4 regions of the Streptomyces sp. NPDC104307 genome follow, and region 1 is predicted to be linked to each of the others. Evidence: riboswitches for the same ligand, from Rfam matches in the RefSeq annotation. Region 1 holds a riboswitch; each other region holds the start of a gene.
What was found. A riboswitch is a leader RNA that binds a small molecule or an ion and turns the genes downstream of it on or off. The one in region 1 is predicted to bind cobalamin.
Positions count from the first base shown of each region.

Region 1 (7,186 bases):
CTTCGTGGCCAAACCGAAGGTCTCGCAGGCCCTGCAACTCACCTCGTACACCGAGGACATGCGCGCCCAGGGACTGGAACCGACGTCCCAGCTGCTGGACATCGGCTACGTCACGGCCGACGACACACTCGCCGGGCTCCTCGACATCACCGCCGGCGGCCGCGTGCTGCGGATCGAGCGGCTGCGACTGGCGAGCGGTGAGCCGATGGCGATCGAGACCACCCACCTTTCGGCCAAACGCTTCCCGGCGCTGCGGCGTTCGCTGGTGAAGTACACCTCGCTCTACACGGCCCTGGCCGAGGTGTACGACGTCCGGCTGGCCGAGGCGGAGGAGACCATCGAGACCTCGCTCGCCACCCCGAGCGAGGCCGGACTGCTCGGTACGGACGTGGGCCTGCCGATGCTGATGCTGTCCCGGCACTCGCTGGACGAGCAGGGCGAGCCGGTCGAGTGGGTCCGTTCGGTCTACCGGGGCGACCGCTACAAGTTCGTGGCCCGCCTCAAGCGCCCGCTGGACTGAGCTCAGCACTCCTGAAGCCCTCGTGGAAGCGATTCCACGAGGGCTTTTCCGTGCTCCGGGCAGGGACTTCGTACCGTCATTGGTCTGCACCACTTCCCCGACACCGAGGACCGCCGCAGCCACCGGCCACCGGACGGAAGACCGTTGCCGGACCGCAATGCGGACAGGGGGTGACGCTGGGCGGGACCCTCGCCTAGATTTCCTGCGCATTACATCGGTGATCAGCGAGGGGACGGAGTCGCCGCCATGCCGGAAGAACCAGTAGGAAAGCCAGCGGAACCAGGAGCGGCACCACCCACGGTCACACCCGTGCGGGTGGTCATCGCGCTCTGCCTCATCGCGCCGTTCGTGGCGATGCTCTGGGTGGGTTCGTACGCCAAGATCGACCCGACCTTCATCGGCATCCCGTTCTTCTACTGGTACCAGATGCTCTGGGTGCTCATCTCGACCGCACTCACGATGATCGCGTACAAGCTGTGGCAGCGTGACCAGCGCGCGCGCAAGGGGGGTGCGTCCGCATGAAGGACGGCGTGAACGGCATCGCGCTCGGTGTCTTCATCTTCTTCTTCCTGGCCGTCACGGTCGTCGGCTTCATGGCCGCCCGCTGGCGCAAGGCGGAGAACGAGGCCAGCCTCGACGAATGGGGCCTGGGAGGACGGTCCTTCGGTACCTGGGTCACCTGGTTCCTGCTCGGCGGCGACCTCTACACCGCGTACACCTTCGTCGCCGTGCCCGCGGCGATCTACGCGGCCGGCGCGGCCGGCTTCTTCGCGGTGCCCTACACCATCCTGGTGTACCCGCTGATCTTCACCTTCCTGCCGCGCCTGTGGTCGGTCTCGCACAAGCACGGCTACGTCACCACCTCGGACTTCGTCCGCGGCCGGTTCGGCTCCAAGGGGCTGTCGCTGGCCGTCGCGGTCACCGGCATCCTCGCCACCATGCCGTACATCGCGCTCCAGCTCGTCGGCATCCAGGCGGTGCTGGACGTGATGGGCGTCGGCGGCGGCGAGGACACCAACTGGTTCGTCAAGGACCTGCCGCTGCTGATCGCGTTCGCGGTGCTCGCCGCGTACACGTACTCCTCGGGGCTGCGCGCGCCCGCGCTGATCGCGTTCGTCAAGGACGGGCTGATCTACCTGGTCATCGCCGTGGCGATCATCTACATCCCGATCAAGCTCGGCGGCTTCCACGACATCTTCGCCGCCGCGCAGGAGAAGTTCAACGGCCCGCCGGGCGGTAAGCCGACCGGTGCGCTCGCGCCCGGCGTGGACGGCCAGTGGGGTTACGCCACACTGGCGTTGGGCTCGGCGCTGGCGCTCTTCATGTACCCGCACTCGATCACGGCGACGCTCTCCAGCCGCAGCCGCAACGTGATCCGCCGCAACACCACGATCCTGCCGCTGTACTCGCTGATGCTGGGCCTGCTCGCGCTGCTCGGCTTCATGGCGATCGCCGCCGGGGTCAAGGTGGACAACGGCCAGCTGGCGATCCCGCAGCTGTTCGAGGACATGTTCCCCGACTGGTTCGCGGGCGTGGCGTTCGCCGCCATCGGCATCGGCGCCCTGGTCCCCGCGGCGATCATGTCGATCGCGGCGGCGAACCTCTTCACCCGGAACATCTACAAGGACTTCCTGAAGCCCGACGCGACGCCCGAGCAGGAGACCAAGGTCTCCAAGCTGGTCTCGCTGCTGGTGAAGGTCGGCGCGCTCGCCTTCGTCCTCACCATGGACAAGACGGTCGCGATCAACTTCCAGCTGCTCGGCGGCATCTGGATCCTCCAGACGATGCCCGCCCTGGTCGGCGGACTGTTCACCCGCTGGTTCCACCGCTGGGCGCTGCTCGCTGGCTGGGCGGTCGGCATGGTCTACGGGACGGCCGCCGCCTACGGGGTCGCCAGTCCCACCCAGGCGCACTTCGGCGGGTCTTCCAAGGAGATCCCGGGCATCGGTGAGATCGGCTACATCGGCCTGACGGCGTTCGTACTGAACATCGTGGTGACCGTCGTCCTCACCTTCGTCCTGAACGCCCTGAAGGCGCCTGCCGGACTCGACGAGACCTCTCCCGGCGACTACACCGCGGACGCGGGCGACCCGGGCGTGAAGACGGAGCTCCCGCCGGCCACGGCCGGTGCGCCCGGCGGTCACTGACCACGGCGCCACGGGCCGCCGCACCCCCAGCACGTGGGGTGCGGCGGCCCGTTCGCACGTCCGGCGAAAACCCCGTGCCGTCGCCGCCCGGAGGTGCGGCAGACTTCCGTGCATGGACATAACCATCAGGCCGATCGAGCCCGCCGAGTACGCCGCCCTAGGCGAGATCACCGCCGAGGCCTATCTCGGGGACGGGCTGCTGGACTACGGCGCCGACGACCCGTACCTGGTACAGCTGCGCGACGTCCCCCGGCGGGCCGAGGAGGCCGAGGTGCTCGTCGCGACGGACGCCCGGGGCCGCGTCCTCGGCGGGGTCACCTACGCGCCGCCGGGCAACCGCTGGGCCGATATCGCGACGCCGGACGAGGCCGAGTTCCGGATGCTCGCGGTCTCCCGGGAGGCCCGCGGGGCCGGGGCGGGCGAGGCGCTCGTCCGGGCCTGCATCGACCGCGCACGGGCCACCGCGGGGGTCACCGGAATCGTCCTCTCGACGCAGCCGGCCATGCGCGGGGCCCATAGGATCTACGGGCGCCTCGGCTTCGTCCGGACCCCGGAAAGGGACTGGTATCCGATCGAGGGGCTCTCGCTGCTGACGTACCGACTGGAGTTCCCGGCGGTCTCCTGATCGGCCACGCGACACAACATGTGGGGGCTGCCTCATCGGGCGGCCCCCACATGTATGCTCGTGCTCGCTGTCGCCGCAGGGAAATCCGGTGCGAATCCGGAACTGTCCCGCAACGGTGTGATCGGTGTGCTTTTGCGCACCCCGAGTCCGAGGACCTGCCGACAGCGCGTCCGGCTCGACCGAACCGGACGCCCAGACGTCCGGGCCTCGTGGATGGGCCGGTGGACGCCGCACGGAGTGCTGCCCGAACGGGCCCCGCTCCGCCCGGCTGCCCCCGCTCCCCCGTCGGCCCAGAGCCGAGCGAGGGAGAGCACCACGTGACCATCGCGCCAGCCGATCCGGTTTCAGCGGCCGAATCAACGGGAACCACGAGCGACGGACCGGGCACCGCACTGCTGCGGACCCTCACCGCCCTCACCGCGGATCTGCCCGACACCGACCCCGGACGCGTCGCCGCCGCCGCGCTGCGCGGCCGCAACGCCCGGTCGGACGAGGCCGAGCTGCGCTCGCTGGCCACAGAGGCGGCCGCCGGCCTGATCTCCGAGGACCCCGCCTACTCCCGGCTCGCCGCCCGGCTGCTCACCCGCTCCATCGCGGACGAGGCGGCCGGGCAGGGCTCGACGTCCTTCTCCGCCTCGGTCGCCGTCGGACACCGCGAGGGCCTGATCGCGGACCGCACCGCCGAGTTCGTGACGCTGCACGCGGCCGCCCTGGACGCCCTGGTGGGACAGGCGCTCACCGACGGCGCCGACGACCGCTTCGGCTACTTCGGACTGCGCACCCTGCACAGCCGCTACCTGCTGCGCCACCCGATCACCCGCCAGGTCGTCGAGACCCCCCAGCACTTCATGCTGCGGGTGGCCGCCGGGCTCGCGGAGGACAACTCGGAGCACGCGCTGGACGAGGTCGCGGCCCTGTACCGGCTGATGAGCCGGCTGGACTACCTGCCCTCCTCCCCCACCCTCTTCAACTCCGGTACCCGGCACCCGCAGATGTCCTCCTGCTATCTGCTGGACTCGCCGCTGGACGAGCTGGACTCGATCTACGACCGCTACCACCAGGTGGCGCGCCTCTCCAAGCACGCGGGCGGCATCGGCCTCTCGTACTCCCGCATCAGGGCCCGAGGTTCGCTGATCCGGGGCACCAACGGGCACTCCAACGGCATCGTCCCGTTCCTGAAGACGCTCGACGCCTCCGTCGCGGCGGTCAACCAGGGCGGCCGGCGCAAGGGCGCCGCCGCCGTCTACCTGGAGACCTGGCACGCGGACATCGAGGAGTTCCTGGAGCTGCGCGACAACACGGGCGAGGACCAGCGGCGCACGCACAACCTGAACCTGGCGCACTGGATCCCGGACGAGTTCATGCGCCGGGTCGACGCGGACTCCACCTGGTCGCTGTTCTCCCCGGCCGATGTGCCCGAGCTGGTGGACCTGTGGGGCGACGCGTTCGACGCCGCCTACCGGGCGGCAGAGGCCAAGGGCCTGGCCCGCAAGACCATGCCGGCCCGTGAGCTGTACGGCCGGATGATGCGGACCCTCGCCCAGACCGGCCAGGGCTGGATGACGTTCAAGGACGCCTCCAACCGGACCGCGAACCAGACCGCGGAGCCCGGCCGCGTCGTGCACTCCTCGAACCTGTGCACGGAGATCCTTGAGGTCACCGACGACGGCGAGACGGCCGTCTGCAACCTCGGTTCGGTCAACCTCGGCGCGTTCGTCGACGGCGGCACGATCGACTGGGAGCGGCTCGACGCCACCGTGCGCACCGCCGTGACCTTCCTGGACCGGGTCGTGGACATCAACTTCTACCCGACCGAGCAGGCCGGGCGCTCCAACGCCCGCTGGCGGCCGGTGGGCCTGGGCGCGATGGGCCTCCAGGACGTCTTCTTCCAGCTGCGGCTGCCCTTCGACTCCGCAGAGGCCCGCGCGCTCTCCACGAAGATCTCCGAGCGGATCATGCTCGCGGCCTACGAGGCGTCCTGCGATCTCGCCGAGCGGTCGGGCCCCCTCCCCGCCTGGTCCGAGACGCGTGCCGCACGCGGCGTGCTGCACCCCGACCACTACGACACCGAGCTGAACTGGCCGGAGCGCTGGGACGCGCTGCGCGCCCGGGTCGCGAAGACCGGCATGCGGAACTCGCTGCTCCTGGCCATCGCGCCGACCGCAACGATCGCGTCCATCGCGGGCGTGTACGAGTGCATCGAGCCGCAGGTCTCCAACCTCTTCAAGCGCGAGACGCTCAGCGGTGAGTTCCTCCAGGTCAACGCCTACCTGGTGGACGAGCTGAAGCGGCTCGGCGTGTGGGACGCGCGGACCCGCGAGGCGCTGCGTGAGGCCAGCGGCTCCGTGCAGGGCTTCGCCTGGATCCCCGAGGACGTGCGGGCGCTGTACCGCACGGCGTGGGAGATCCCGCAGCGCGGACTGATCGACATGGCGGCGGCCCGTACGCCGTTCCTGGACCAGAGCCAGTCGCTGAACCTGTTCCTGGAGACGCCGACGATCGGCAAGCTCTCCTCGATGTACGCGTACGCCTGGAAGCAGGGGCTGAAGACGACGTACTACCTGCGCTCGCGCCCGGCGACCCGGATCGCCCGTGCGGCGTCCGGGCAGGTCGCGGCCGCCGCCCCCATTCCCGTACAGCAGGCGGCCGCGCCCGACGCGGACGCGATCGCCTGCTCCCTCGAAAACCCCGAGTCCTGCGAGGCCTGCCAGTAATGAGCACCAACGACCACAAGAACCTGCTCGACCCGGGCTTCGAACTGACCCTGCGGCCCATGCGCTACCCGGACTTCTACGAGCGCTACCGGGACGCGATCAAGAACACCTGGACGGTGGAGGAGGTCGACCTGCACTCCGACGTCGCCGACCTCGCCAAGCTGTCGCCGGGCGAGCAGCACATGATCGGTCGGCTCGTCGCGTTCTTCGCGACCGGTGACTCGATCGTCTCCAACAACCTCGTGCTGACGCTGTACAAGCACATCAACTCCCCGGAGGCGCGGCTGTACCTGTCGCGGCAGCTCTTCGAGGAGGCCGTGCACGTCCAGTTCTATCTGACGCTGCTGGACACCTATCTGCCCGACCCGGACGACCGGGCGGCGGCCTTCGACGCGGTCGAGGAGATTCCGTCGATCCGCGAGAAGGCGCAGTTCTGCTTCAAGTGGATGGACTCGGTCGAGAAGATCGACCGGCTGGAGTCGAAGGCCGACCGCCGCCGCTTCCTGCTGAACCTGATCTGCTTCGCGGCGTGCATCGAGGGGCTGTTCTTCTACGGCGCGTTCGCCTACGTGTACTGGTTCCGTTCGCGCGGTCTGCTGCACGGCCTCGCCACGGGCACCAACTGGGTCTTCCGTGACGAGACCATGCACATGAACTTCGCGTTCGAGGTCGTGGACACCGTCCGCAAGGAGGAGCCGGAGCTCTTCGACGACGCCCTCCAGCAGCAGGTCACCGACATGCTGAAGGAAGCCGTCGAGGCGGAGCTGCAGTTCGGCCGCGACCTGTGCGGCGAGGGGCTGCCGGGCATGAACACCGAGTCCATGCGCGAGTACCTGGAGTGCGTCGCCGACCAGCGGCTCGAACGGCTGGGCTTCCCGGCGGTGTACGGCTCCGAGAACCCGTTCTCCTTCATGGAGCTCCAGGGCGTGCAGGAGCTGACGAACTTCTTCGAGCGCCGCCCCTCGGCCTACCAGGTGGCGGTCGAGGGCACGGTCGGCTTCGACGACGAGTTCTGAGCCCTTCAGACCCTCGCCCAGCTCCTCAACTGCGGACGCCGTGCGGCCTTCACCGGCTGCGCGGCGTCCGCCGTTTCCGGTGGTGCGGTTCTCCGGCTCCGTTCCGCGTTCCTGAGCTCGCGGTCGATGCGGAGCTCGCGGACGATCCCGATCAGCGCCGGGAG
Region 1 is NZ_JBVJMU010000014.1:78,385-85,570, reverse strand. It holds gene ACZ601_RS28750 (GntR family transcriptional regulator) at 1-520, shown strand, start outside; gene ACZ601_RS28745 (DUF3311 domain-containing protein) at 767-1,042, shown strand; gene mctP (monocarboxylate uptake permease MctP) at 1,039-2,667, shown strand; gene ACZ601_RS28735 (GNAT family N-acetyltransferase) at 2,780-3,292, shown strand; cobalamin riboswitch at 3,347-3,469, shown strand; gene ACZ601_RS28730 (ribonucleoside-diphosphate reductase subunit alpha) at 3,610-6,006, shown strand; gene ACZ601_RS28725 (ribonucleotide-diphosphate reductase subunit beta) at 6,006-7,022, shown strand; gene ACZ601_RS28720 (hypothetical protein) at 7,028-7,186, opposite strand, start outside.

Region 2 (7,186 bases), on a different contig from region 1:
CGACGAGCACTCCGGCCTGCACACCGGTCGAGGCCAGCGCTCCCCCGCCGGAGCCACCGCCGTCGGTGTCGGTGTCGGTGCCGGTGCCGGTGTCGACGATGCCGCCCGCGCCGCCTGCCGGGTCATCGGGGGTGACGATCGACGGGGTGGACGCGCCGGGGCTGGGTGTCGGCTGGGGCGAGGTACCGGCCAGGCTCCGTCCGAGCATGCCGAACGAGACCCCGGTGGCACCGCCGACCGCCTGGGTGGAGGCGCGCAGATCCGATCCGCGCTGCCCTTCCTTGGCGACGTTGAAGCCGCCGTCCGTGTTCTGCTGGCCCGCGAGGAACTTCCGCGCCTTGGCGATCTCGGAGGCGTACCGCTCCGCGTCCAGCGAGAGCCCCTGGACCGCGAGGGCGGCCGAGTTGACGGAGTTTCCGGCCGCGCCGGGGAAGCCGCCGTCGGGAAGCTGCTCGCCCGCGATCCAGCCGAGCGCCTTGTCCACGGCCTTGTCCGCCTTCTCACCACCGGCCAGGTCCAGGGCCATGGCGGCGATGGCGGTGGAGTCGACGTCGGAGTCGCCCGTGGCGGGGATCAGGCTGGGCCAGGCACCGCTGCCGTGCTGGAGGCTCCGCAGGTAGGCGACCGGCGCCTGGGCTGCCTGCTTCTCGTCGGCGCGCACCTGGGCCATGACGGCCAGGGACTGGGAGAAGACCGAAGGGGCGTAGGTGTAGGCGCCCTTGGCCGCGCAGCTGCGGTCCGGAGCCTTGCTCGGCCCGGCGCACACCGCCTTGCCGAGCGCGGCGATGAGGTCCTTGCCGCCGAAGGAGCGAGGATCTCGGCCCACCGCTTCGGCGAGCAGGGCGGCCTTGCCGATGGAACCGCCGAGCGCGTACTTCGTTCCCGTACCGGTCCAGTCCTGGAGGGTCCGGCCGGCCCCGTCCTTCCCGCCCTTGTCGAGGAAGTCGACGATGCCGCGGAGCTTGTCGTTGTTCATGCCGGTCGCCACGAGGGCGTAGGCGCCGTCGATGGTGAGCCCGAAGTCCGCGCGGCCCGTGCCGTCTCCGTAGTACTGGCCCTGCTTGAGGTTGGCCGCACGGGTGAGGTAGGCGACGCCCTTCTTCAGGTCCGGGCCCTTACCGGCCGGAAGGGCCGGGTCCGTGGTGGGCGGTTCAGTCACCGGCGGCTCTGTGGCCGGCGGGTCCGTGGTCGGCGGGTCCGTCGGGTCCGGCTTCTTCGTCGTCAGGCGGGTGAGGTCGGTGTCCGCGCCGGCCAGGACCGCTGGGCCGGTCGCGTAGAGCGCCGGATCCGTGGCGGCCTCCTCGAACCCGAAGCCGCCGCCGTCCAGTTGCTCACGCGAGAGCCAGGAGACGGCCGCGTCGGCCCTAGTGGTGTCGCCCAGCGCGCGCAGCGCCTGCGCCGCGTACGCGGTGGCGTGGACACTGCCGGTCGTGGAACCCGTGTAGCCGGGGAACGCCCCGTCCTCGCGCTGGGTCTTCTCCAGATACGTACGCGCCTTCGCCACGACGGCGTCCTGTCCTGCGGCCTCGCGCAGGGCCAGAACCACCAGGCCGGTGACGGCGGGATCGCCGTCGCAGTACTCGCCGGGGCGAATCAGGATGCTGGTGACGCCGCCGTCGTCGCACTGGAGCTGGGTCAGCCGCTCGACGGCCGCCACCGGAGGCGTCGCACCGGAGCGCAGTACGGCGAGGAGCGCGAGTGCCTGGCCGTCGCCGTACGAGGCGTTGCGGAAGTCGCCCTTGGCGGAGCAACCGGGGGTGTAGGTGCCCGATTCGGGGCCGGTGACGCAGATGTTGGCCAGCAGGTCGGCGATCAGGTCGTGGCCGCCGAAGTGGTGCGGGTCGCCTTCTGTGATCTCCGCTACGAGCGCGAGCCGGGCTGCCGCGGTGGCGTCCGGGGCCTGGTCCTTGCCTGCGGCGTAGGCGTAGTCGTCGGCGTGCGTACCGAGGAAGGCGGTGATCCTGTCGAGGTTCGCGCTGTCGCCGCCCGCCGCCGCGAGGGCGTAGGCCGCCTCTGTGGTCAACAGATAGTTCGGGGTGTCGGCTCCGTCGTCGACGACGCGTTCGCCGTCCTTGAGCGCGCCGTCGACCCAGCCGGCCGCGCCCTTGATGTCGATCTCACCGGGCGCGACGGTGGGTGTGCCGCCGGGATCGGGGGTCTCGGCGCCGCCCTGGGCGCGTACCTGGTCCGGGGTGAAGGTCGGCTTGCCGGTCGTGCCCCCGATGTCGGTGCCGCCGAACACCCAGGCGTCGACGTCACCGTCCTTGGGCTTGCGGTCCATGGCGCCGTACTGGCTGTAGGTCCACTTGTTCTGGCCCGGCGAGGCGAGCCAGTAGGACCAGTAGGCGGTGGCCGGCGGGGTGAGGACGCAGGACTCCTTCGCCTTGGTCGGGTACTGCGTTCCGGCGCCGAGACCTATGCGGCAGATGAAGGCGGGGCCGTCGTGCTGGGTGCCCTCTGTGGTGAACCCCGCCTCGTGGAGCAGTTCGTAGCCGGTCGTCGGCGTCGTGTCGCAGCCGCGCTCGACCTTGCCGCCGAAGGGGCCGAAGTCGACCGCGACGATCGCGCCCTTGGTGGCCGTGCAGTCCCCGAGGGGGTCGGCCGAGGCCGGGGTGCCCGTGCCGAGCGTCAAGCACATGGCAAGCAGGAGGAATGCCACTGATACCAGGGACAGGAAGATTCTGGTTCCCGGCTTCCGGTCTGTTCGCTGTGCGGTCCCCACCGCGGCCCCCTCGTTCTGTCTCCGTGGGGACACGAACGTGGCTGAGCCCACCGCGACCACGCGTGGTTCACCGCATGGCGGGGCTGGTCGACCACGCCGTAGTCCGCGACGGCGCTTCTCGCTGCAGATCAGGCCCCAGGTAATCCGGCTCGCCCGGCAATGCCGGGCCTACGGTTGCGGGTCAGCGCCGGGTTTCGACCGGCTTCCCCTGGGACTCAGTGCTTATCAGGCGGATTGGAGCACGCTTGCGCACACAACGTCAAGAAGGGGCCGCGCTCCGTTCGGAGTGGGATGGGGGGCTGCTGACAGGACGGCTTCGCCTGGGGTAGCGTCCTGGGCTGCCACATGGGGGAACCCGGTGAGAGCCCGGGGCTGACGCGCAGCGGTGTGGGACGGCTGGGGGCCGTTCCGAGCCCGAATGCCCATGGCGGCGGTGCATCACAGGAAGCCGGTCCACGCGTTCGGGCGGCGGCCCTGCCCCCTGCCGCCCTTCTTCGGGCCGGACGCGGGCCCGGTCGGCGCGCCCCTCATCCCAGGAGCAGGCCATGTCCCGTCCTTCGGTCTCACCCCGTCTTGTGTTCACAGCAGCCGTCTCCCTCGGGGCTCTGTGTCTGAGTGTCCTGCCGGCGGCGGCCACCGCCACACCGGCCCAGATCGCCACCTCGAAGACGAACGGTGTCGCGTATCTCAAGTCCCTGCAGGCAGCCGACGGTTCGTACGCCTCGGGCGGACTGTCCAACGAGTGGGCGTTCAGCGCCCTGGCCTCCGCCGGAACCGCGGCGGTGGACGTCACACCCGGCGGCGACGCCTCGAAGAACGCGAGATCGGTCTACCGCGCCCTGCTCGCCACGGCGAGCTGGCCGTCGGCGGCGCCTGTGGTCACCGACTACGAACGCGCCACGCTCAACGCCTACGCGGCCGGTATCGACCCGGCCAGGGTCTCCGCCTCCCGCAACCTGATCGGTGACATCTACGGCTATTGGCAGAACGCCGAGCCCGGCTACTTCGGCCCGTCCGCCAACTTCAACGGCACCGTCTTCGCGGCCCTGGCCCTCGGCGGTGCCAGGACCCAGGCCGGTGCCCAGCGGATACCCCAGGCCCTGCGCGACTCGCTCGTCACCCGCATCCGCGCCAACCAGCACAACGACGGCGGCTGGAACTTCAGCAAGGCCGAAGGCGATCCGGCGGCGCTCGCCGCCACCAGTGACATCGACATGACCGGCGCCGCGATGGCCGCGCTCTGCGTCTCCGGTGTCCCGGGCACCGACACGGACATCACGCAGGCCAAGGCGTTCCTCAAGAGCAAACTGGTGCCCACGAGCGGCGCCTTCAACGCGATGTTCGGCGTCAACACCGACTCCAACGGCTGGGCGGTCTCCGGCCTGAACGCCTGCGGCATCAACCCGCAGACCGGTGACTTCCTCACCTCCGCCGGCAAGACCCCGGTCGACTTCCTGATCAGCCAGCAGTTCAGCCCCGGCGGCGGCTTCAAGTACCTGCCCGGCGACACCGCGCCCTCCGCATACGCCTCCATCGACGGACTGCGCGCCGTCGCCGGCGGAGGCTTCACCGCCGCTCCCCCGGCCCCGGTCACGAGCGGCGCGCCCCAGTGGGTGGCGCAGTCCGCCTTCACCCCGGGCACCGCAACGAAACTGGCCCTGACCGTGGACGACGGCGCGGGCGGCCTGAAGGTGTGCTCCGTCGCCTTCACCCCCACGGGGACCACAACGACGCTCGGCGCCGTCCTGGACGCGGCGACGGCCGGGGCGACCCCGTCCGGCTGCGTGAGCGGCGTGACTCCCTCCTCGGGAACGGGCGCGATCACGGCACTCAACGGCAAGGCGAACAGCGGGACGAACACGTGGAAGGTCAGCAGCGACGGCTCGGCGTTCGCCGGAGCGACCCGCGCGAAGGTGGTCAACGCCGGTGACACGATCGCCCTGCGCAGGGGCGCCTGACCGACCCTGGTGCCTGACCGGCCCGGGTGCCTGACCGGCCCGGGTGCCTGACCGACCCGGGTGAGCTTCGACGTATCCTTATTGCACATAGCTTGCAATTAGCCAGTTCGTGCAGAAAGGTACGCCATGGAGTCCCGGGTGGTGCTCGGCATCGAGTCCTCGTGCGACGAGACCGGCGCAGGCCTCGTGCGGAACGGGCGCCTGCTCGGGCACTCGGTGGCGTCGAGCATGGACGAGCACGCCCGGTTCGGCGGAGTGGTGCCGGAGATCGCGGCGCGGGCGCACCTGCACGCGTTCACACCTGTCGTGCGGGAGGCCCTGGACCGGGCGGGGCTGCGGATGGCGGACATCGGTGCCGTCACGGTCACCACCGGCCCCGGGCTGTCGGGGGCGCTCCAGGTGGGGCTCGCCGGGGCGAAGACCCTGGCGTTCTCGCTCGGGGTGCCGCTGTACGGGGTGCATCACCTGGCCGGGCACGTGGCTGCCGACACCCTGGAGCACGGGCCGCTGCCCGACCCCTGCATGGTGCTGATCGTCTCCGGTGGCCACACCTCCCTGCTGCTCGTCCGGGATCTGGCCCGTGACCCGATCACACACCTGGGCGACACCATCGACGACGCGGCCGGCGAGTGCTTCGACAAGGTGGCCCGGGTGTTCGGGCTGCCCTACCCGGGCGGGCCGGCCATCGACCGGGCCGCCCGGGACGGCGATCCGCGTGCCGTGGCGTTCCCGCGCCCGCTGTCCGGCCCGAGGGACTCACGTCATGACTTCTCGTTCTCCGGGCTGAAGACCTCCGCCGCCCGCTGGGCCGAGCGGTACCGGCTGCGCGGCGAGGAACTGCCGCTGGCGGACGGGGCCGCCTCACTCCAGGAGGCCGTGGCCGACGTGCTGACGCGCAAGGCGGTCGCCGCCTGCCGTGAGCACGGCGTGGACACCCTGGTCGTGGTGGGCGGAGTGGCCGCCAACTCCCGTGTCCGGGCTCTCGCGGAGGAACGCTGCCTCGCCGCCGGCATCACGCTGCGGGTCCCGCCGCCGAAGCTGTGCACCGACAACGGGGCGATGATCGCCTCGGTCGGAGACCTCCTGGTCCGGGCGGGAGCCGAACCCGCACCCCTGGACGTCTCCATCGACCCGTCCGCACCCCTGGAGTACGCCGCGCTGCATCCCGTCGCCCGTGTGGCCAAGGCCGCCTGACGGTCCGCTCCAGCACGACGACGGCCACGGCCGTGGCCGAAAAACACCCGTCCACCCCCTTGACGGTGGCAGACATGCGACTGACTATCTAAAGCATCTTAAGTAAAGCCACTTTAGGAAGCAGTCGCACTCCATGGGCGAATCCGCCGTTCCCCCTGCCGGACCCCTCCGTCCGCAGCGCAGCCTGCTCCAGGTACCGGCGCTGCCGCGCCGGCCTCCGGAGCGGCAGAAGGCGAGCACGCTGGACAGCCGGGTGCACAACCGGTCGCTGGTGCTGGCGACGCTGTACCACGAAGGACCCAAGAGCCGTTCGGAGATCGCGCGGGCGTCCGGGCTGACCGCGCCGACGATCTCCGCGCTCGTCGCGGATCTTGAGGAGGACGGGCTCGTCGCCGACATCGGCCCCCGGCAGGGCGGCGCACGGCTCGGCAAGCCCGCGAGTCTCGTGCGCATCGAGGACGACGCGGTGAACCTCGTGGTCCTGGACCTGTCGCACAGCAACCGGTTCAGCGGCGCGGTGCTCAATCTGCGGGGCGAGGCCGTCGAGCGCCGGGACGTGCCGCTCGGCGATGCCCTGGGCACGGCCGCCCACGAACTGGTGCTCCGGCTCACCGAGGAGCTGATCGAGGCGGCGCCCCGGCGGGTGCTGGGGATCGGCGTCGGCTCGCCGGGCATCATCGACGACACCGGGGTCATCCGTCTCGCCGCCCATCTCGGCTGGACGGGCCTCCCGTTGGCGGCCGAGCTGACCGAACGCTTCGGCATCCCGGCGTACGTCGGCAACGACGTGAACCTGGCGGCGCTCGGGGTACTGCACTTCCGGGACGCGCGGACCCAGAACCTCATGGTGATCTCGATCGAGCACGGCGTCGGCGCGGGACTGATCGTCGGCGGCGAGCGGGTCGAGGGGGAGCAGTTCGCGGCGGGCGAGATCGGTCACGTCACCGTGGACGAGCGCGGTGAGCTGTGCATGTGCGGGCGGCGCGGCTGCCTCGATCTGTCCATCGACGCCGGGCACCTGAGGCGGCGTCTCGATCTGGCGCCCGAGGAGCGGTGGCCGGCCCTGCGGGCAGCGGCGGGCCGGGCGCTGGGCACCGTACTCGCCCCGATCATCAGCGTCCTGAACCTGAACGAGATCGTGCTGACCGGCCCCCCCGAGCTGGTCGACGGGGAGTTCCTCGACGCCGCGCTGGAGGTCGTACGGGCCCGCACGCTCGGCCCGGTCAACGCCGCTCTCGACATCCGTTCCCTCGCCGGGGACAACGATCTGATCCTGCTCGGCGGCGCGTGCCTGGTACTCGCCGGTGAGCTC
Region 2 is NZ_JBVJMU010000005.1:428,641-435,826, reverse strand. It holds gene ACZ601_RS17005 (prenyltransferase/squalene oxidase repeat-containing protein) at 1-2,638, opposite strand, end outside; cobalamin riboswitch at 3,026-3,165, shown strand; gene ACZ601_RS17000 (hypothetical protein) at 3,268-4,680, shown strand; gene tsaD (tRNA (adenosine(37)-N6)-threonylcarbamoyltransferase complex transferase subunit TsaD) at 4,807-5,874, shown strand; gene ACZ601_RS16990 (ROK family transcriptional regulator) at 6,008-7,186, shown strand, end outside.
Region 2: it holds a riboswitch for cobalamin, as region 1 does, so the genes downstream of both, ACZ601_RS17000 (hypothetical protein) here and ACZ601_RS28730 (ribonucleoside-diphosphate reductase subunit alpha) in region 1, are expected to answer to the same signal.

Region 3 (7,186 bases), on a different contig from region 1:
TGGGCGGTGGGAGCCGCCTCCGCGGGGACCGGCAGCGGCTGCGGCCCGTACGGCACCTCGCAGCGCTCCTCGTGCAGTTCCGCGACGCGCTGGCCCAGCAGGTCGAGCAGGGCGGGCACGGTGACCGGGCCCGCCGAGAGCTGGAGGAGGGAGAGCACCTGGGGCACGGCCTCGACGGCCTCCGCGACCGCGGTGGACTCGATGTCCTGTGGCGCGGGGTGGACGAGGGACCAGGCGTCGAAGAGCGCCACCCAGCCGCGGAGCACGGCCGAGTCGTCGCGGTCCCAGGCGCGCAGCCGCCAGCCGGGCCGTGCGGTGTCGCCGTGCAGTTCGACGAGCCCGGCCAGCCGGGCCCGGTCCCAGCCGGACCGCACCTGGCCCGGGGACAGTTCAAGTTCCGAACAGGCCCGTTCGAGCGCCGTCGCGGCCAGCGGCGGGGTGCCTGAGCGGGAGCCGCCGGCTGCCCAGCGGGCGATCCGCACGGCGTCGGCGAGAGCGGTCCTGGCCTGTCGGGCCAGTTCCGCCCGGGGCGGAGTGCCCTCGGGCGGGCGGGGAGCCGGCCTGGTGCGCCGGGTGATCACGGCCTTGTGAGCGGTGGCGAGGGGTCGCGGGCGGACAAGTCGCAGCCTGGAGTCGCGCGGGGTACGGGACGTCACGGGGAGCAGTCTTGCCTCTGACAGCCCGAAAGCCCAAACGGAACCCGGATCAACGGTGTTCCGGGCCGTCCGCGCCGTCCGGGACCAATCCGCAGAAGCGGCGCATCAGCTCACATCAGGGGCGTGAGGAAGCGGCGCAGCGTCTCCTCGTAGTACACCGGGTCGGCGTTCCACATCGCCGCATGCGGAGCCTGCGCCACGGGGTGCAGGGCGACCAGCTCGGGGCGGTGGGCGGCGAGCGCGCGGGACGGCTGCCAGGGCGCCAGGGTGTCGTCCGGCCCGTGGAAGATCAGGGTGGGCACGTGCAGGGTCCGGGGCAGCGAGGTGTCCAGGAGCCGGGTGCCGCGCAGTCCGGTCTGTCCCTGGGCGGCCCGGACGGCGAGGGGCAGCAGGGCGGACGGCACCCCGCGGGCGGCGGCCAGGGCGCGCAGGGTGGTGTCCCGGTCCAGCACCGGGGAGTCGAGGACGAGGCCGCAGATCCGGTCCCGGAGCGCGGAGTTGGCGGACGCGTGGAGCGCCATGGAGGCGCCGGTCGACCAGCCGTGCAGCACCACCTGCTCGGCGCCGTAGCGCACCGCGAAGCGGATGGCCGCGTCCAGGTCGCGCCATTCGGACTCCCCGAGGTGGCTGAGGCCGTCCGGGGAGCGTGGTGCTCCGGGGTCGCCCCGGTAGGCGATGTCGAGCACCGGCAGCTGCTGTCCGTTCAGGAAGCCGAGCAGGTTCAGGGGGTGTTCCCTGGTGGTGCCGATGCCGTGCGCGGTGATGACCCAGGTGTCCCGGGGGCCGGGCACGAACCAGGCGGGCAGGGCGCCGAGCTCGCCGGTGATCTCGACGTCGCGGTGTTCGAGGCCGAGGGCCGTGGTGGGGTCACCGGTGTGCAACTCGGGCGTGAGGCGCACCTTGGCACCGGGGCGCAGGGTGCCTCGGTTGACGCGCTCCAGCCGGCGCACGACGGTGTCGGCGGCCTGGTGGGCCTGGTCGATCACCGGGCCGACGACGGCGTGGACGTCGTCACCGACCAGCCCGTAGGTGCCGGGCCGCAGCGCGGCGAAGGAACGGGTCAGGGTGACCTGCCCCGCCGCCGTCGCGTGCACGGTGACTCTGCGGTCGGCGGGGAACGGACGTCCGGACGGCGCCTTGAGGGCGACGTCGCTGGCGTACCGGCCGGCCGCGACCGCTGCCGCACCGGCGCCGAGGATGGAGGTGACGACTGCTGCCGTCGCTGTTGCCGGGCGCACGGCTTCAGTCTCCTGGCCGCCCGCGGACTCGGCCAGCGGGCGGGGGCCGTACGGTGACGGCCCCCGCCCGCCCCGGCGGGCTCAGAGGCCGGCCGGACGCCACCCGACAGTCTCAGCCCGGCTGCCCGTACCCCTTCAGCGCCTCCCCGACGTCGCTCAGCTGGTCCGGGGTGAGCAAGGCCGGGGAGCGGCCGGGGACGGCGCTCGCGGCGAGCCAGAGGCGGCACAGCCATTCGAGCTGGGCGGTGCGGTCGTACGCCTCTTCGAGGGTGGCTCCATAGGTGACGGTTCCGTGGTTGCCGAGCAGGCAGCCGGTGCGGTCCCGCAGGGCGGTCAGCATGTTCGCCGCCAGCTCCTCGGTGCCGTACCTGGCATAGGCGGCGACCCGGACGGGGCCGCCCAGCAGCGCGGCCGCGTAGTGGATCGGCGGGACCTCGGCCACGAGCGTCGAGACGGCCGTGGCGTGCACCGCGTGGGTGTGCACGACGGCGGCCGCCGCCGTGTTCCGGTAGACGGCGAGATGGAGCGGAAGCTCGCTGGTGGGCGCCAGCTCACCGAGGATCCGGTTGCCCTCCAGGTCGACGCCGACCAGGTCCTCGGGGCGGAGCCGGTCGTACGGCACACCGCTCGGGGTGACCAGGACGGTGTCGCCCACCCGCGCGGAGACGTTGCCCGAGGTACCGACGACCAGACCGTCGGCCGCCGTCCTGCGGGCGGTGGCGACGACCGCGCCCCAGGCCCGTTCGATGTCCCGGGTGTGTTCGACCGAACCCTGCCGCTGATCGCTCATACGAAGATCCTTTCCACTGATGAGCGGTCCATGATTCCGCCTCCCGCCGGAGACCGGCCGGGCCCGGATTCGGGGCCCACACCGCGCCGTGCCCGTCCCGCCCTGTCGGACCACGGCCAAACGGGGCGAGGCCGCTCCGGTTGGGGTCACCGCAACGCCCTGTTCAGTTCATCTTCCGTTCACCCAGGTTGCCTACGTTCCTCGTGCCACTGACGTCGAACGATTGCCTGGGTAAATGGAACACATCACGCTGCTGCTCGCGATTGTGATCGTGACAGCTCTAGTGTTCGATTTCACGAACGGTTTCCACGACACCGCCAACGCGATGGCGACCACCATCTCGACCGGCGCACTCAAACCCAAGACAGCGGTGGCGATGTCCGCCGTTCTCAACCTCGTCGGCGCGTTCCTGTCGGTGGAGGTCGCCAAGACGATCTCCGGCGGGATCATCAATGAGGACGGCCTCAGAACCGAGGTCATCTTCGCGGCGCTCGTCGGCGCCATCCTGTGGAATCTGCTGACCTGGCTGGTCGGGCTCCCGTCCAGCTCCTCCCACGCCCTCTTCGGCGGTCTGATCGGCGCCGCGGTGATGTCCGCGGGCTGGTCGTCGGTCGACGGCGGCACCGTCGTCACCAAGGTGCTGCTCCCCGCGGTCGCCGCCCCGATCGTCGCCGGACTGGCCGCGCTGCTGGCCACCAAGCTGACGTACCGGATCGGCGGGAAGGTCCAGGGTGGCGCCCAGGAGAAGGCGACCGCCAAGGGCTACCGCGCCGGGCAGATCGCCTCCGCCGGGCTGGTCTCCCTCGCCCACGGCACCAACGACGCACAGAAGACGATGGGCATCATCACCCTGGCCCTGGTCACCGGCGGAGTCCTCTCCCCCGGTTCGAACCCGCCGGTCTGGGTCATCGTCAGCGCCGGAATGGCCATCGCGCTCGGCACCTACCTCGGCGGCTGGCGCATCATCCGCACCATGGGCAGCGGACTGACCGAGCTCAAGCCGCCGCAGGGCTTCGCCGCCCAGACCAGTGCGGCCACGGTCATCCTGGCCTCCTCGCACCTCGGCTTCTCCCTCTCCACCACCCAGTCCTGCTCCGGCGCGGTGATGGGCGCCGGTCTCGGCCGCCGGGGCGGTGTGGTCCGCTGGTCCACCGCCACCCGGATGTTCGTCGCCTGGGGTCTGACGCTGCCGGCCGCCGGTCTGGTCGGCGCGGGGGCGGAGTTCCTCACCAAGCAGGGCACCTGGGGAGTCGTGCTCGTCGCCGTACTGCTGGTCGCGGGCTCCGGAGCGATCTGGGTCCTGTCCCGCCGCAAGCCGGTCGGCCAGGACGATGTCGCACCCGGCGCCCAGGACCGCGCTCCGGTCACCCCGGACGCCGAACCCGCGGGCGTCATCACCACCGCCATCGCGGCCGTCAGCCCGCCGCCCACCTCGGCCGCCCAGGCCCACGAACTCACCGCCACCATCCCGGCCCCGGCCGTAGCCGACCCGGCACGACCCGCCACGGTGTAAGGAAGATCCTCCATGAACATCGACTGGGCAGCCCTCGGCACCGTCTTCGGCGTCTCTCTCGTCGCCACCGTCGCGCTGGTGGGCCTCTTCACCCTGGGCATCGCCGGCCTCTCCAGGCAGCCGGAACCGGCCGAGCGTGGCGGGCAGTCCGGCGGGTCCCTGCTGCTCGCCCGCGCGGGCGCGTACGTCTGCTTCGGACTGTGCGCGGCGGCGGTGGCCTACGGGATCTATCTGATCGTCGCCTGATCCACAGCCCCTGATCCACCCGACGCGTCGGGCCGGCCGCACCTCGCGTGCGGCCGGCCCGATGTGCGTCTCAGCACACTGCACCGTCGCAGGTCAACGGTAGGTTGACTGGCGTTCGCGGAGCGTGGTGGACTGCCGGAGCCATTACGGCGACAGCAGAGGAAGCCGGTGCGAATCCGGCGCGGTCCCGCCACTGTCACCGGGGAGCAGTCCCCCACCACCGGAAGTCACGGTCCACGCCGAGTGGGCTGGAAGACCGGGGGAACTGCGGATCCGGGAGCCAGGAGACTCTCGTCGCCGGTCACGTCGAACCAGGGCGCGGACCCTGAGTGAGGACATATCGCCATGCCCGGCCGCCGTGCGCCCGTCTCCATGTCTCCCCTTCGACCAGCACCAGGTGTCCGCGCGAAAGCTGTCCGAGGCGCGACGGCCGGCTGAACCGTGCGTGCCGATCGCATCTTCGCGTACGGCGCCACGGCCGGTCTGATCGGTGATCTGCTGCTCGGTGATCCCCGCCGGGGACATCCGGTCGCCGCCTTCGGGCGCGCCGCGGCAGACGTCGAACGCCGCCTGTGGCGCGACCACCGCGGGTGGGGCGCCCTGCACACTCTGGTCTGCGCCGGAGGCGCCGCCGGGGGTGCCGCACTGGCCGCCCGCGCGCTGCGCCGCCGTCCCGCCGCCGCCGTCGCGCTGACCGCCGCAGCCACCTGGTCCGTCGTCGGCGGTACGTCGCTGGGGCGCGAGGCCCGGTCCATCGGCGGTGCGCTGGCCGCCGGGGACCTCGGCCTGGCGCGGGAGCGGCTGCCCCATCTGTGCGGCCGCGACCCGCAGTCCCTGGACGGGCCGCAGATCGCCCGCGCGGTGGTGGAGTCCGTCGCGGAGAACACCTCAGACGCCGTGGTCGGCGCCCTGGTGTGGGGTGCGCTGGGCGGGGTCCCCGGACTCGTCGGTTTCCGGGCCGCCAACACCCTGGACGCGATGGTCGGCCACCGGTCGCCCCGCTACCTGCGCTACGGCTGGGCCTCGGCCCGCCTCGACGACCTCGTGGGCTGGCCGGGAGCCCGGCTCACGGCCCTGCTCGCCGTCGCCGCCGGCGGCCGGCCCCGGGGTGCGCTGCACGCCTGGCGGGCGGATGCCGCCAAGCACCCGAGCCCCAACGCGGGCCCCGTGGAGGCCTCGTTCGCCGGCGCGCTCGGCGTACGGCTCGGCGGCACCCTCGCCTACGGCGGCCGGGTCGAGCACCGCCCCGTACTCAACGGCGAGACGGGCCGGGCGGTGGCGACCGAGGACATCGAACGCGCCGTACGGCTGTCGCGCCGGATCGGAGTGCTGGCCCTCGGCGTGAGCGTGGCGGCCCGGCTGGGCGTGGCCGCCGCCGCACGACGGATCACCTCGACGCGCGGCCCGGGGACAGCTGCCCCGGGTACGCGCACCTCAGGACGGAGACCGACATGAGCGGCGGACTGCTGGTCGCCGGGACCACCTCGGACGCGGGCAAGAGCGTCGTCACGGCGGGGATCTGCCGCTGGCTGGTGCGCCGGGGGGTGAAGGTCGCGCCGTTCAAGGCGCAGAACATGTCCCTCAACTCCTTCGTCACCCGTGAGGGCGCCGAGATCGGCCGGGCCCAGGCCATGCAGGCCCAGGCCGCCCGGGTGGAGCCGACCGCGCTGATGAACCCGGTGCTCCTCAAGCCCGGCAGCGACCGCTCCAGCCAGGTCGTCCTGATGGGGCGCGCGGTCGGCGAGATGAGCGCCCGCGGCTACCACGGCGGCAGGCAGGAGCAGTTGCTGTCCACCGTCGTGGACTGCCTGGAGCAGCTCCGGTCCACCTATGACGCGGTGATCTGCGAGGGCGCGGGCAGCCCGGCCGAGATCAACCTCCGGCGCACGGACATCGTGAACATGGGCATCGCACGGGCGGCGCGCTTCCCGGTGGTGGTCGTCGGGGACATCGACCGGGGCGGGGTCTTCGCGTCGTTCTTCGGTACGACGGCGCTGCTGGCCGCGGCGGACCAGGAGCTGATCGCCGGCTACCTGGTCAACAAGTTCCGCGGTGACGTGTCGCTGCTGGAGCCGGGCCTGGACATGCTGCTAGGTCTCACCGGGCGGCCCACGTACGGGGTGCTGCCGTTCGCCCACGGCCTCGGCATCGATGAGGAGGACGGGCTGCGGGTCTCGCTGCGCGGCACCGTACGCGAGTCGGTCGTGGCGCCGCCGCACGGTGAGGACATCCTGCGCGTCGCCGTGTGCGCCGTGCCGCTGATGTCGAACTTCACCGACGTGGACGCGCTCGCCGCGGAACCGGGCGTCGTCGTGCGGTTCGTGGACCGTCCGGAGGAGCTGTCCGACGCCGACCTCGTCATCGTGCCCGGCACCCGGGGCACCGTGAAGGCGCTGGCCTGGCTGCGCGAGCGCGGGCTCGCCGACGCGCTGCGGCGGCGCGCCGCGGAGGGCCGCCCGGTCCTCGGCATCTGCGGCGGCTACCAGATCCTCGGCGAACACATCGAGGACGAGGTGGAGTCGCGCGCGGGGCAGGTCGACGCGCTCGGGCTGCTGCCCGTCCTCGTCCGGTTCGAGCGCGAGAAGACCCTCGCCCGGCCGGTCGGTGAGGCGCTCGGCGCCCCCGTGGAGGGGTACGAGATCCACCACGGCGTCGCGGACGTACGCGGCGGTGAGCCGTTCCTCACCGACGGTCAGGGGCAGCGGCTCGACGGCTGCCGGTCCGGCGCGGTGTGGGGCACCCA
Region 3 is NZ_JBVJMU010000020.1:76,134-83,319, forward strand. It holds gene ACZ601_RS34165 (hypothetical protein) at 1-581, opposite strand, end outside; gene ACZ601_RS34170 (alpha/beta hydrolase) at 767-1,894, opposite strand; gene ACZ601_RS34175 (class II aldolase/adducin family protein) at 2,007-2,684, opposite strand; gene ACZ601_RS34180 (inorganic phosphate transporter) at 2,920-4,197, shown strand; gene ACZ601_RS34185 (hypothetical protein) at 4,210-4,443, shown strand; cobalamin riboswitch at 4,602-4,734, shown strand; gene ACZ601_RS34190 (cobalamin biosynthesis protein) at 4,885-5,898, shown strand; gene ACZ601_RS34195 (cobyric acid synthase) at 5,895-7,186, shown strand, end outside.
Region 3: it holds a riboswitch for cobalamin, as region 1 does, so the genes downstream of both, ACZ601_RS34190 (cobalamin biosynthesis protein) here and ACZ601_RS28730 (ribonucleoside-diphosphate reductase subunit alpha) in region 1, are expected to answer to the same signal.

Region 4 (7,186 bases), on a different contig from region 1:
GTCGAGGAGGAACTCGCCTACGCCATGGAACAGTTGGCGATCGCGCCGCCCGTCATGCGCAAACGGGTCGAGGAGACTCTCGACCTGCTGGGCCTGGCAGACCTCCGCCACCGCGCGCTCCACGAACTCTCCGGCGGGCAGCAGCAGCGGGTCGCCATCGGCTCCGTCCTCACCGCCCATCCCCGCGTCCTCGTCCTCGACGAACCCACCTCCGCCCTCGACCCGACCGCGGCGGAGGAGGTCCTCGCCGCCGTCACCCGGCTCGTCCACGACCTCGGGGTCACCGTCCTCATGGCCGAGCACCGCCTCGAACGCGTCGTGCAGTACGCCGACCGCATCGTGCACCTGCCCGGTGACGGGCGCGTCGTCCACGGCACCCCCGCCGACATCCTCCGTACCTCCTCCATCGCCCCGCCGATCGTGGAACTCGCCCGCACCGCCGGCTGGCACCCGCTGCCGCTGTCCGTCCGCGACGCGCGCCGGGCCGCCGCCCCGCTCAGGACCGAGCTGGCCGACGCCACGCCCGCCCCGGTGCGCCCGGCTCCCGCAGCCGACGCCCCGCGACTGCTGACCGCCCGCGGAGTCACCGTCAGCTATCACGGCGTCGCTGCCGTCCGCGAGGTCGGCCTCGAACTGCGGAGCGGCGAGATCACCGCACTGATGGGGCGCAACGGCTCCGGAAAGTCCTCCCTGCTCTGGGCGTTGCAGGGGTCCGGTCCGCGAAGGGCCGGCACGGTCCGCGTCACACAAGGCGGCTCGGCGCACGACCCGCACGCACTGCCCGCGGCCCACGCGCGCCGCCTGGTCGGCCTCGTCCCGCAGACACCCGCCGATCTGCTCTATCTGGAGAGCGTCAAGCAGGAACTCTCCCAGGCTGACAGCGAGTCGGCGGACGGAGGCACGAACCCGGGTGCGCGGGAGATCCTCGACCGGCTGGCGCCGGGCATCGACGACGCGACCCACCCCCGCGACCTGTCCGAGGGGCAGAAACTGGCTCTCGTCCTCGCGATCCAGCTCGCCGCGACACCTCAGGTGCTGCTCCTCGACGAACCGACGCGCGGCCTGGACTACCGGGCGAAGGCGGAACTGACCCGGATCGTCGCCGCACTCGCGGCGGAGGGCCGTGCGGTCGTCATCTCCACCCACGACGTGGAGTTCGTGGCCCGGACCGCCGACCGGGTCGTGGTGATGGCCGAGGGCGACATCGTCGCGGACGGCCCCACCCCCGAAGTCATCGTCGCCTCACCGGTGTTCGCACCGCAGACCGCGAAGATCCTGGCACCGCTGCCGTTCCTCACCGTCGACCAGGTGGCCTCGGCACTCGCGCCGGCCGGCCCCGCGCCCCGCGACGGCGAGGACCAGGCATGAGCACGACCGCCGCGACGGCCATCCGGCTCAACACCCGTGTCTCACTGGTCATCGCGCTGGCCGCGTTCCTCGGCGTGGTGGCCTTCTTCTGGCCCTTCGTCGTCGCACCCGGAAAGTTCGGCTCGAACTACGCCCCGCCCCTGATCTTCGGCGTCCTGCTCGTCCTCGTGCTCTGCGTGGTGCTCTCCGAGATCGCCGAGGGCGGCATCAGCTCCAAGGCCCTGGCCATGCTCGGCGTCCTCTCCGCCGTCAACGCGGCGCTGCGCCCGCTGGGCGCCGGAACCGCCGGCATCGAGACGGTCTTCTTCGTCCTGGTCCTGGCCGGACGCGTCTACGGGCCGGGCTTCGGCTTCACCCTCGGCTGCACCTCACTCTTCACCTCCGCCCTGATCACGGGCGGTGTCGGGCCGTGGATGCCGTACCAGATGTTCGGCTGCGCCTTCGTGGGCATGCTCGCCGGCTTTCTGCCCCGGGCCACCGGCCGCCGCGAGGTCCTGATGCTCGCCACCTACGGTTCGGTCTCCGGCTACCTCTTCGGCTTCCTGCTCAACCTGTCCTTCTGGCCCTTCTCCCTGGACCCGAACAGCTCCCTCGCCTACCTTCCCGGGCTGCCGTTCACCGAGCAGTGGCACCGCTACCTCGCCTTCGACCTCGCCACCTCCCTCGGCTGGGACACCGGCCGGGCCGTCACCAACTTCGTCTGCATCACGCTGGCCGGCCCGGCGGTACTCACCACGTTCCGCCGGGCCGCCCGACGCGCCCGCTTCCAGGCCCCGGTCCGCTTCACGCCCGCCGGACCGGACGACTCGGGGCGGCGCCCGTAACCTCCGGCCGCCGCCCCGAGTCCTTCGCGATCAGGAGGCGGGCAGCTCGCCGCGGACGGTGCGGGCCGCGGCGACCAGGTTCTCCAGGGACGCCCTGGTCTCGGGCCAGCCGCGGGTCTTCAGGCCGCAGTCCGGATTGACCCACAGGCGCTCGGCGGGGATGGCCTTCAGCCCCTTGCGGAGCAGGGCCGCGGCCTCGTCGGCGTCGGGTACGCGCGGTGAGTGGATGTCGTACACGCCGGGACCGGCCTCGCGCGGGTATCCGTGCGCGGCGAGTTCGCGGGCGACCTGCATGTGCGAGCGGGCGGCCTCCAGGCTGATGACGTCGGCGTCCAGGTCGTCGATGGCCTGGACGATGTCACCGAACTCCGCGTAGCACATGTGGGTGTGGATCTGGGTGTCCGGCCGTACCCCGCTGGTGGTCAGGCGGAACGACTCGGTGGCCCATTCCAGGTACCCGGCGTGGTCGGCGGCGCGCAGCGGGAGTGTCTCGCGCAGCGCGGGCTCGTCGACCTGGATGACCGAAGCACCCCCCGCCTCCAGGTCGTCGACCTCGTCGCGCAGGGCGAGGGCGACCTGGCGTGCGGTGTCGCCGAGCGGCTGGTCGTCACGGACGAAGGACCAGGCCAGCATGGTCACCGGCCCGGTGAGCATGCCCTTGACCGGACGCCCGGTGAGCGACTGGGCGTACGAGGTCCAGCGCACCGTCATCGGCTCCGGGCGGGAGATGTCGCCCGCGAGGACCGGCGGGCGGACGTAACGCGTGCCGTAGGACTGGACCCAGCCGTGCTGGGTGGCCAGGTAGCCGGTGAGCTGCTCGGCGAAGTACTGCACCATGTCGTTGCGTTCGGGCTCACCGTGCACCAGGACGTCGATGCCGGTCTTCTCCTGGAAGGCGATGACCTCACCGATCTCGGCCTTGATCCGTTCCTCGTAGCCGGCCGTGTCGATCCGTCCCGCGCGCAGGTCGGCGCGGGCCGTGCGCAGTTCGCTCGTCTGCGGGAACGAGCCGATGGTCGTCGTCGGCAGCAGCGGCAGCCCGAGGTGGGCCCGCTGGGCGGCGGCGCGCTCGGTGTACGGCTGGGAGCGGCGGCCGTCGGCGTCGGTGATGGCCGAGGTCCTGGCCCGGACGGCGGGGTCACGGGTGATCGGGGAGCCGGTGCGGGACGCGAGGTCGGCGCGGTTGGCGGCGATCTCGGCGGTGATCGCTCCGGTGCCCAGGGTCAGTCCCTTCGCGAGCGTGACGATCTCGGCGGTCTTCTGCTCGGCGAAGGCGAGCCAGCGCAGGATCTGCGGGTCGATGTCCCGCTCCGGCGCCGTGTCGAGCGGGACGTGCAGCAGGGAACAGGACGCGGCCACGTCGACCCGGTCCGCGAGGCCGAGGAGGGTGGCGAGGGTGGCGAGGGACTTCTCGTAGTCGTTGATCCAGATGTTACGGCCGTTCACGACACCCGCGACGAGGCGCTTGCCGGGAAGCCCGCCGGCGGCGGCGAGGTCTTCGAGGTTGGCGGCGGCGGCATCGGTGAAGTCCAGTGCCAGACCCTCGACCGGGGCCTTCGCCAGAACCGGGAGCGCCTCACCGAGCCGCCCGAAGTAGGAGGCGACGAGCAGCCTGGGCCGGTCGGTGAGGCCGCCGAGGTCGCGGTAGGCGCGGGCGGCGGCGTTCAGCTCGGCCGGGGTGCGGTCCTGGACCAGGGCGGGTTCGTCGATCTGTACCCACTCCGCGCCGGCGGCACGCAGATCCGCGAGCACCTCCGCGTACACCGGCAGCAGCCGGTCCAGCAGGGTGAGCGGCTCGAAGCCGGCCGCCACCCCCGGGGCGGGCTTGGCCAGCAGGAGGTAGCTGACAGGGCCGACGAGGACCGGCCGGGCGGTGTGCCCGAGTGCGACGGCTTCCCTGAGCTCGGTGACCTGCTTGGTGGAGTCGGCGGTGAAGACGGTGTCAGGACCGAGCTCGGGGACGAGGTAGTGGTAGTTCGTGTCGAACCACTTGGTCATCTCCAGCGGCGCCACGTCCTGGGTGCCGCGAGCCATCGCGAAGTACCCGTCGAGCGCGTCGGCGGCGACGGCCGCACGGTGCCGTTGCGGGACCGCGCCGACCATGACACTGGTGTCCAGGACGTGGTCGTAGTACGAGAAATCGCCGGTCGGGACCTCATGGACGCCGGCATCCGCCAGCCGCTTCCAGTTGGACCGGCGCAGTTCCGCCGCCGTCTCCCGGAGGGCTTCCGCGCTGACGCGGCCCTTCCAGTACCCCTCGACGGCCTTCTTCAGTTCCCGGTTCGGGCCCTGTCGGGGGTAGCCGTGGACGGTGGCTCGTGCTGCCGCGGCTGCGGGCTTGGGTGTCACGGAAATCTCCTTCGCGAGACGACTCCTGAACATCCCGGAGACGGGACACGGACGCGAAGGGATGACGGACCTGACGGATATCGCACACGCCTCGGCGCGGATTCTCCGTCTGGTATGCACGCCGACCCGCCCACGAGGTCACCGGGATAACCGCGTCCGAGGGTTCGGGTGCGGGCAACGGGCAGGTCTTCGGACTCGCGGGCACGTCTGCCGGGGGCAGACTCCTACTGGCCGTCGCTTCCCGGATCCGAACGGATCCAGTGCGTATGACGGCGGTCGTTCCCACTTACCGCTGCGGGGCAGTCCCGGATTCACACCGGGTTCCCTCTTGCGACGCGTCTGCCTGGCGGACAGGGCGAACCAGCTGCACCGGCCAGCCTAGGGGGTGGACCGTCGCAGCGGCGCCGCTGTTCACATTCCGGGATCCGGAAGGGGACGGAGACGTTGCCATGAGTGCCGCGTTCCTCCTCCTGTGCCGACTGTCCTCAGGCTGGTCCGTTGGCTCTGCCGTGGTCGGGCGAGGTGGGGCATGAGTGGGCCATTGGCTCATTGGAGTGGGTCTGAGTTGAACCATTAGCCCCCCAGGTGTTGAGATGGAGGCATCAATGGCGCTGCAGGTCCCTCAGGGATCTCTGTGGCGCCTTTCTCATGTCTGCGCTGGTGTCATGCGCGAAAGGGGCGAGGCGACTTGCTGAAGAGGGCGTTCGTCGCACACGACCCCGGGCGGATCCGGCTGCGGTTCGCGTCCCGGGCCGTGCTCGGCATCGGGCTCGCCGTCGCCCTGTGCGGGGCGGCGGGGCACTCGCTGGTGGCGGCCATCACGGGGGGCCTGGCCGCGCTGCTCGCCCTGTTCACAGTGACCGACCCGACGGTGCGCGGGCAGGCCACGACGACCGCGCTGCTCCCCGTCGTCGGCCTCCCGGTGCTCACGCTCGCCGCCGTGCTGCACGACGTACCCGTCGCCCGCGACCTGGCGTTCCTCGCCGTCGTGGGGGCCGGGGTGTACGCGCGGCGGTGGGGGCCGCGCGGGCACTCGCTGGGCGTGTTCGCCTTCATGGCCTACTTCTCCGCCCAGTTCCTGCACACCGTGCCCGGCCAGCTGCCCGAGCTGTACGCGGCGGTGCTGCTGTCGCTCCTCGCGTCGTCCCTGGTGCGGTTCGGGGCGTGGTGCTACGAGCGCCGGATCACGGCCCCGGCGACGGTCGGCCTTCCCGCGGGAGCGACGGGGCTGCGGCGCATCACGACGCGGCAGGCCGTACAGGCGACCCTGGGCGCGGGATTCGCGCTCGCGGTGGGCCAGCTGCTCTCCGACCAGCGCTGGTACTGGGCGGTCGGCGCCACCTGGTGGGTGTTCGTGGCCACGACCTCTCGCGGCGAGACCGTGGTGCGCGGGTTCAGGCGATTCCTGGGGACCGTGCTCGGCATCGGGCTGGGCTTCGCCGTGGCCGTGCCGCTGCACCACGAGCCGGTCGTGGCCGCCGTCGTCGTCGCGGTGGGCGTGTTCGGGATCTTCTACACCGCCGCCGTCTCCTACACCTGGATGATGCTGGCCGTCACCGTGATGGCCAGCATGCTGTACGGGCTGCTCGGCGTGCTCGACGCGGGACTTCTGGTGCTCCGGGTCACCGAGACGGGGGCCGGTGCGCTCGGCGCCGTACTCGCGGTGCTGTTCGTGCTGCCGGTGACCACGCACTCGGTGACCGAGGCCTGGGTGGAGCGGGCCCTGCGGTGCGTGCACACCTGCACGGCGGAGGCCGCTGCCCGGCTCGCAGGAAGCGAGGACGCCGACCCGCCCCGGCACGTTGCTGAGCTGGAGGCGATCCTCGGCCGGGTACGGCTGTCGCTGGCGCCGCTGGTGCACCCCCTCAACCCGGTGAGGGCCCGCAAGGCACGGGCGCGGCAGGTCCTCGCGCTGCTCGACGACTGCGCGCGCGAGGTGCGCGGACTGGCCTCCGTCGCCGCCGATCCGGAGGCCTCGCACGACGCCCGGCTCGCCGCCGCCTGCTGGCGCGTCGAGAGCGCGGTGGAGGCGCTGACCGCTCCCGGGCGGCCGGCCCGCACCCCGCTCGCCCCCGGACATCCGGCGCACGCCGGGGTGACGGAACCCGCCCTCGCCCACCTGCACGGCCTGGAGCGGGCGCTGGCCGAGCTGGCCGCGCCGCTGCACAGCCCGCCGAGGGCCCCGCTCGCCGCGGCCTGATAACGCACCCTTTGGTCCAGACCACTCGCCGCACTGCTACCGTCGCCGCGGAAGATCGCGACGGTCCCCACTGTCGCGGTCAGTCGGCGGAGAGAGGCAGTGCGGTGGACAGCAGCAACGGTGCCGGACGGGCATTCATCGGGTCCTTCACCTCGGCGGGCGGGCGGGGCATCACCGTCGCCGCCGTGGACCAGGAGACCGGGGCGCTCACCGTCCTCGGCGCGACGGATTCCGTGCCCGACCCCTCCTACCTGGTACTGGGCCGGGGCGGGGGCCCCGGCGGCGCGGTCCTGTACGCGGTCAGCGAGACCGAGCCGGGAGCGGCCGCGGCGCTCGACGTCACCCAGGACACGCCCCGGCCGATCGGCGCCCTCCAGCCGGTGGACGGGGACGGACCCACCCACCTCACCCTCGCGGGCGGCCGGCTGCTGACCGCCAACTACGG
Region 4 is NZ_JBVJMU010000005.1:438,330-445,515, forward strand. It holds gene ACZ601_RS17020 (ABC transporter ATP-binding protein) at 1-1,368, shown strand, start outside; gene ACZ601_RS17025 (ECF transporter S component family protein) at 1,365-2,192, shown strand; gene metE (5-methyltetrahydropteroyltriglutamate--homocysteine S-methyltransferase) at 2,223-4,541, opposite strand; cobalamin riboswitch at 4,705-4,921, opposite strand; gene ACZ601_RS17035 (FUSC family protein) at 5,230-6,741, shown strand; gene ACZ601_RS17040 (lactonase family protein) at 6,846-7,186, shown strand, end outside.
Region 4: it holds a riboswitch for cobalamin, as region 1 does, so the genes downstream of both, metE (5-methyltetrahydropteroyltriglutamate--homocysteine S-methyltransferase) here and ACZ601_RS28730 (ribonucleoside-diphosphate reductase subunit alpha) in region 1, are expected to answer to the same signal.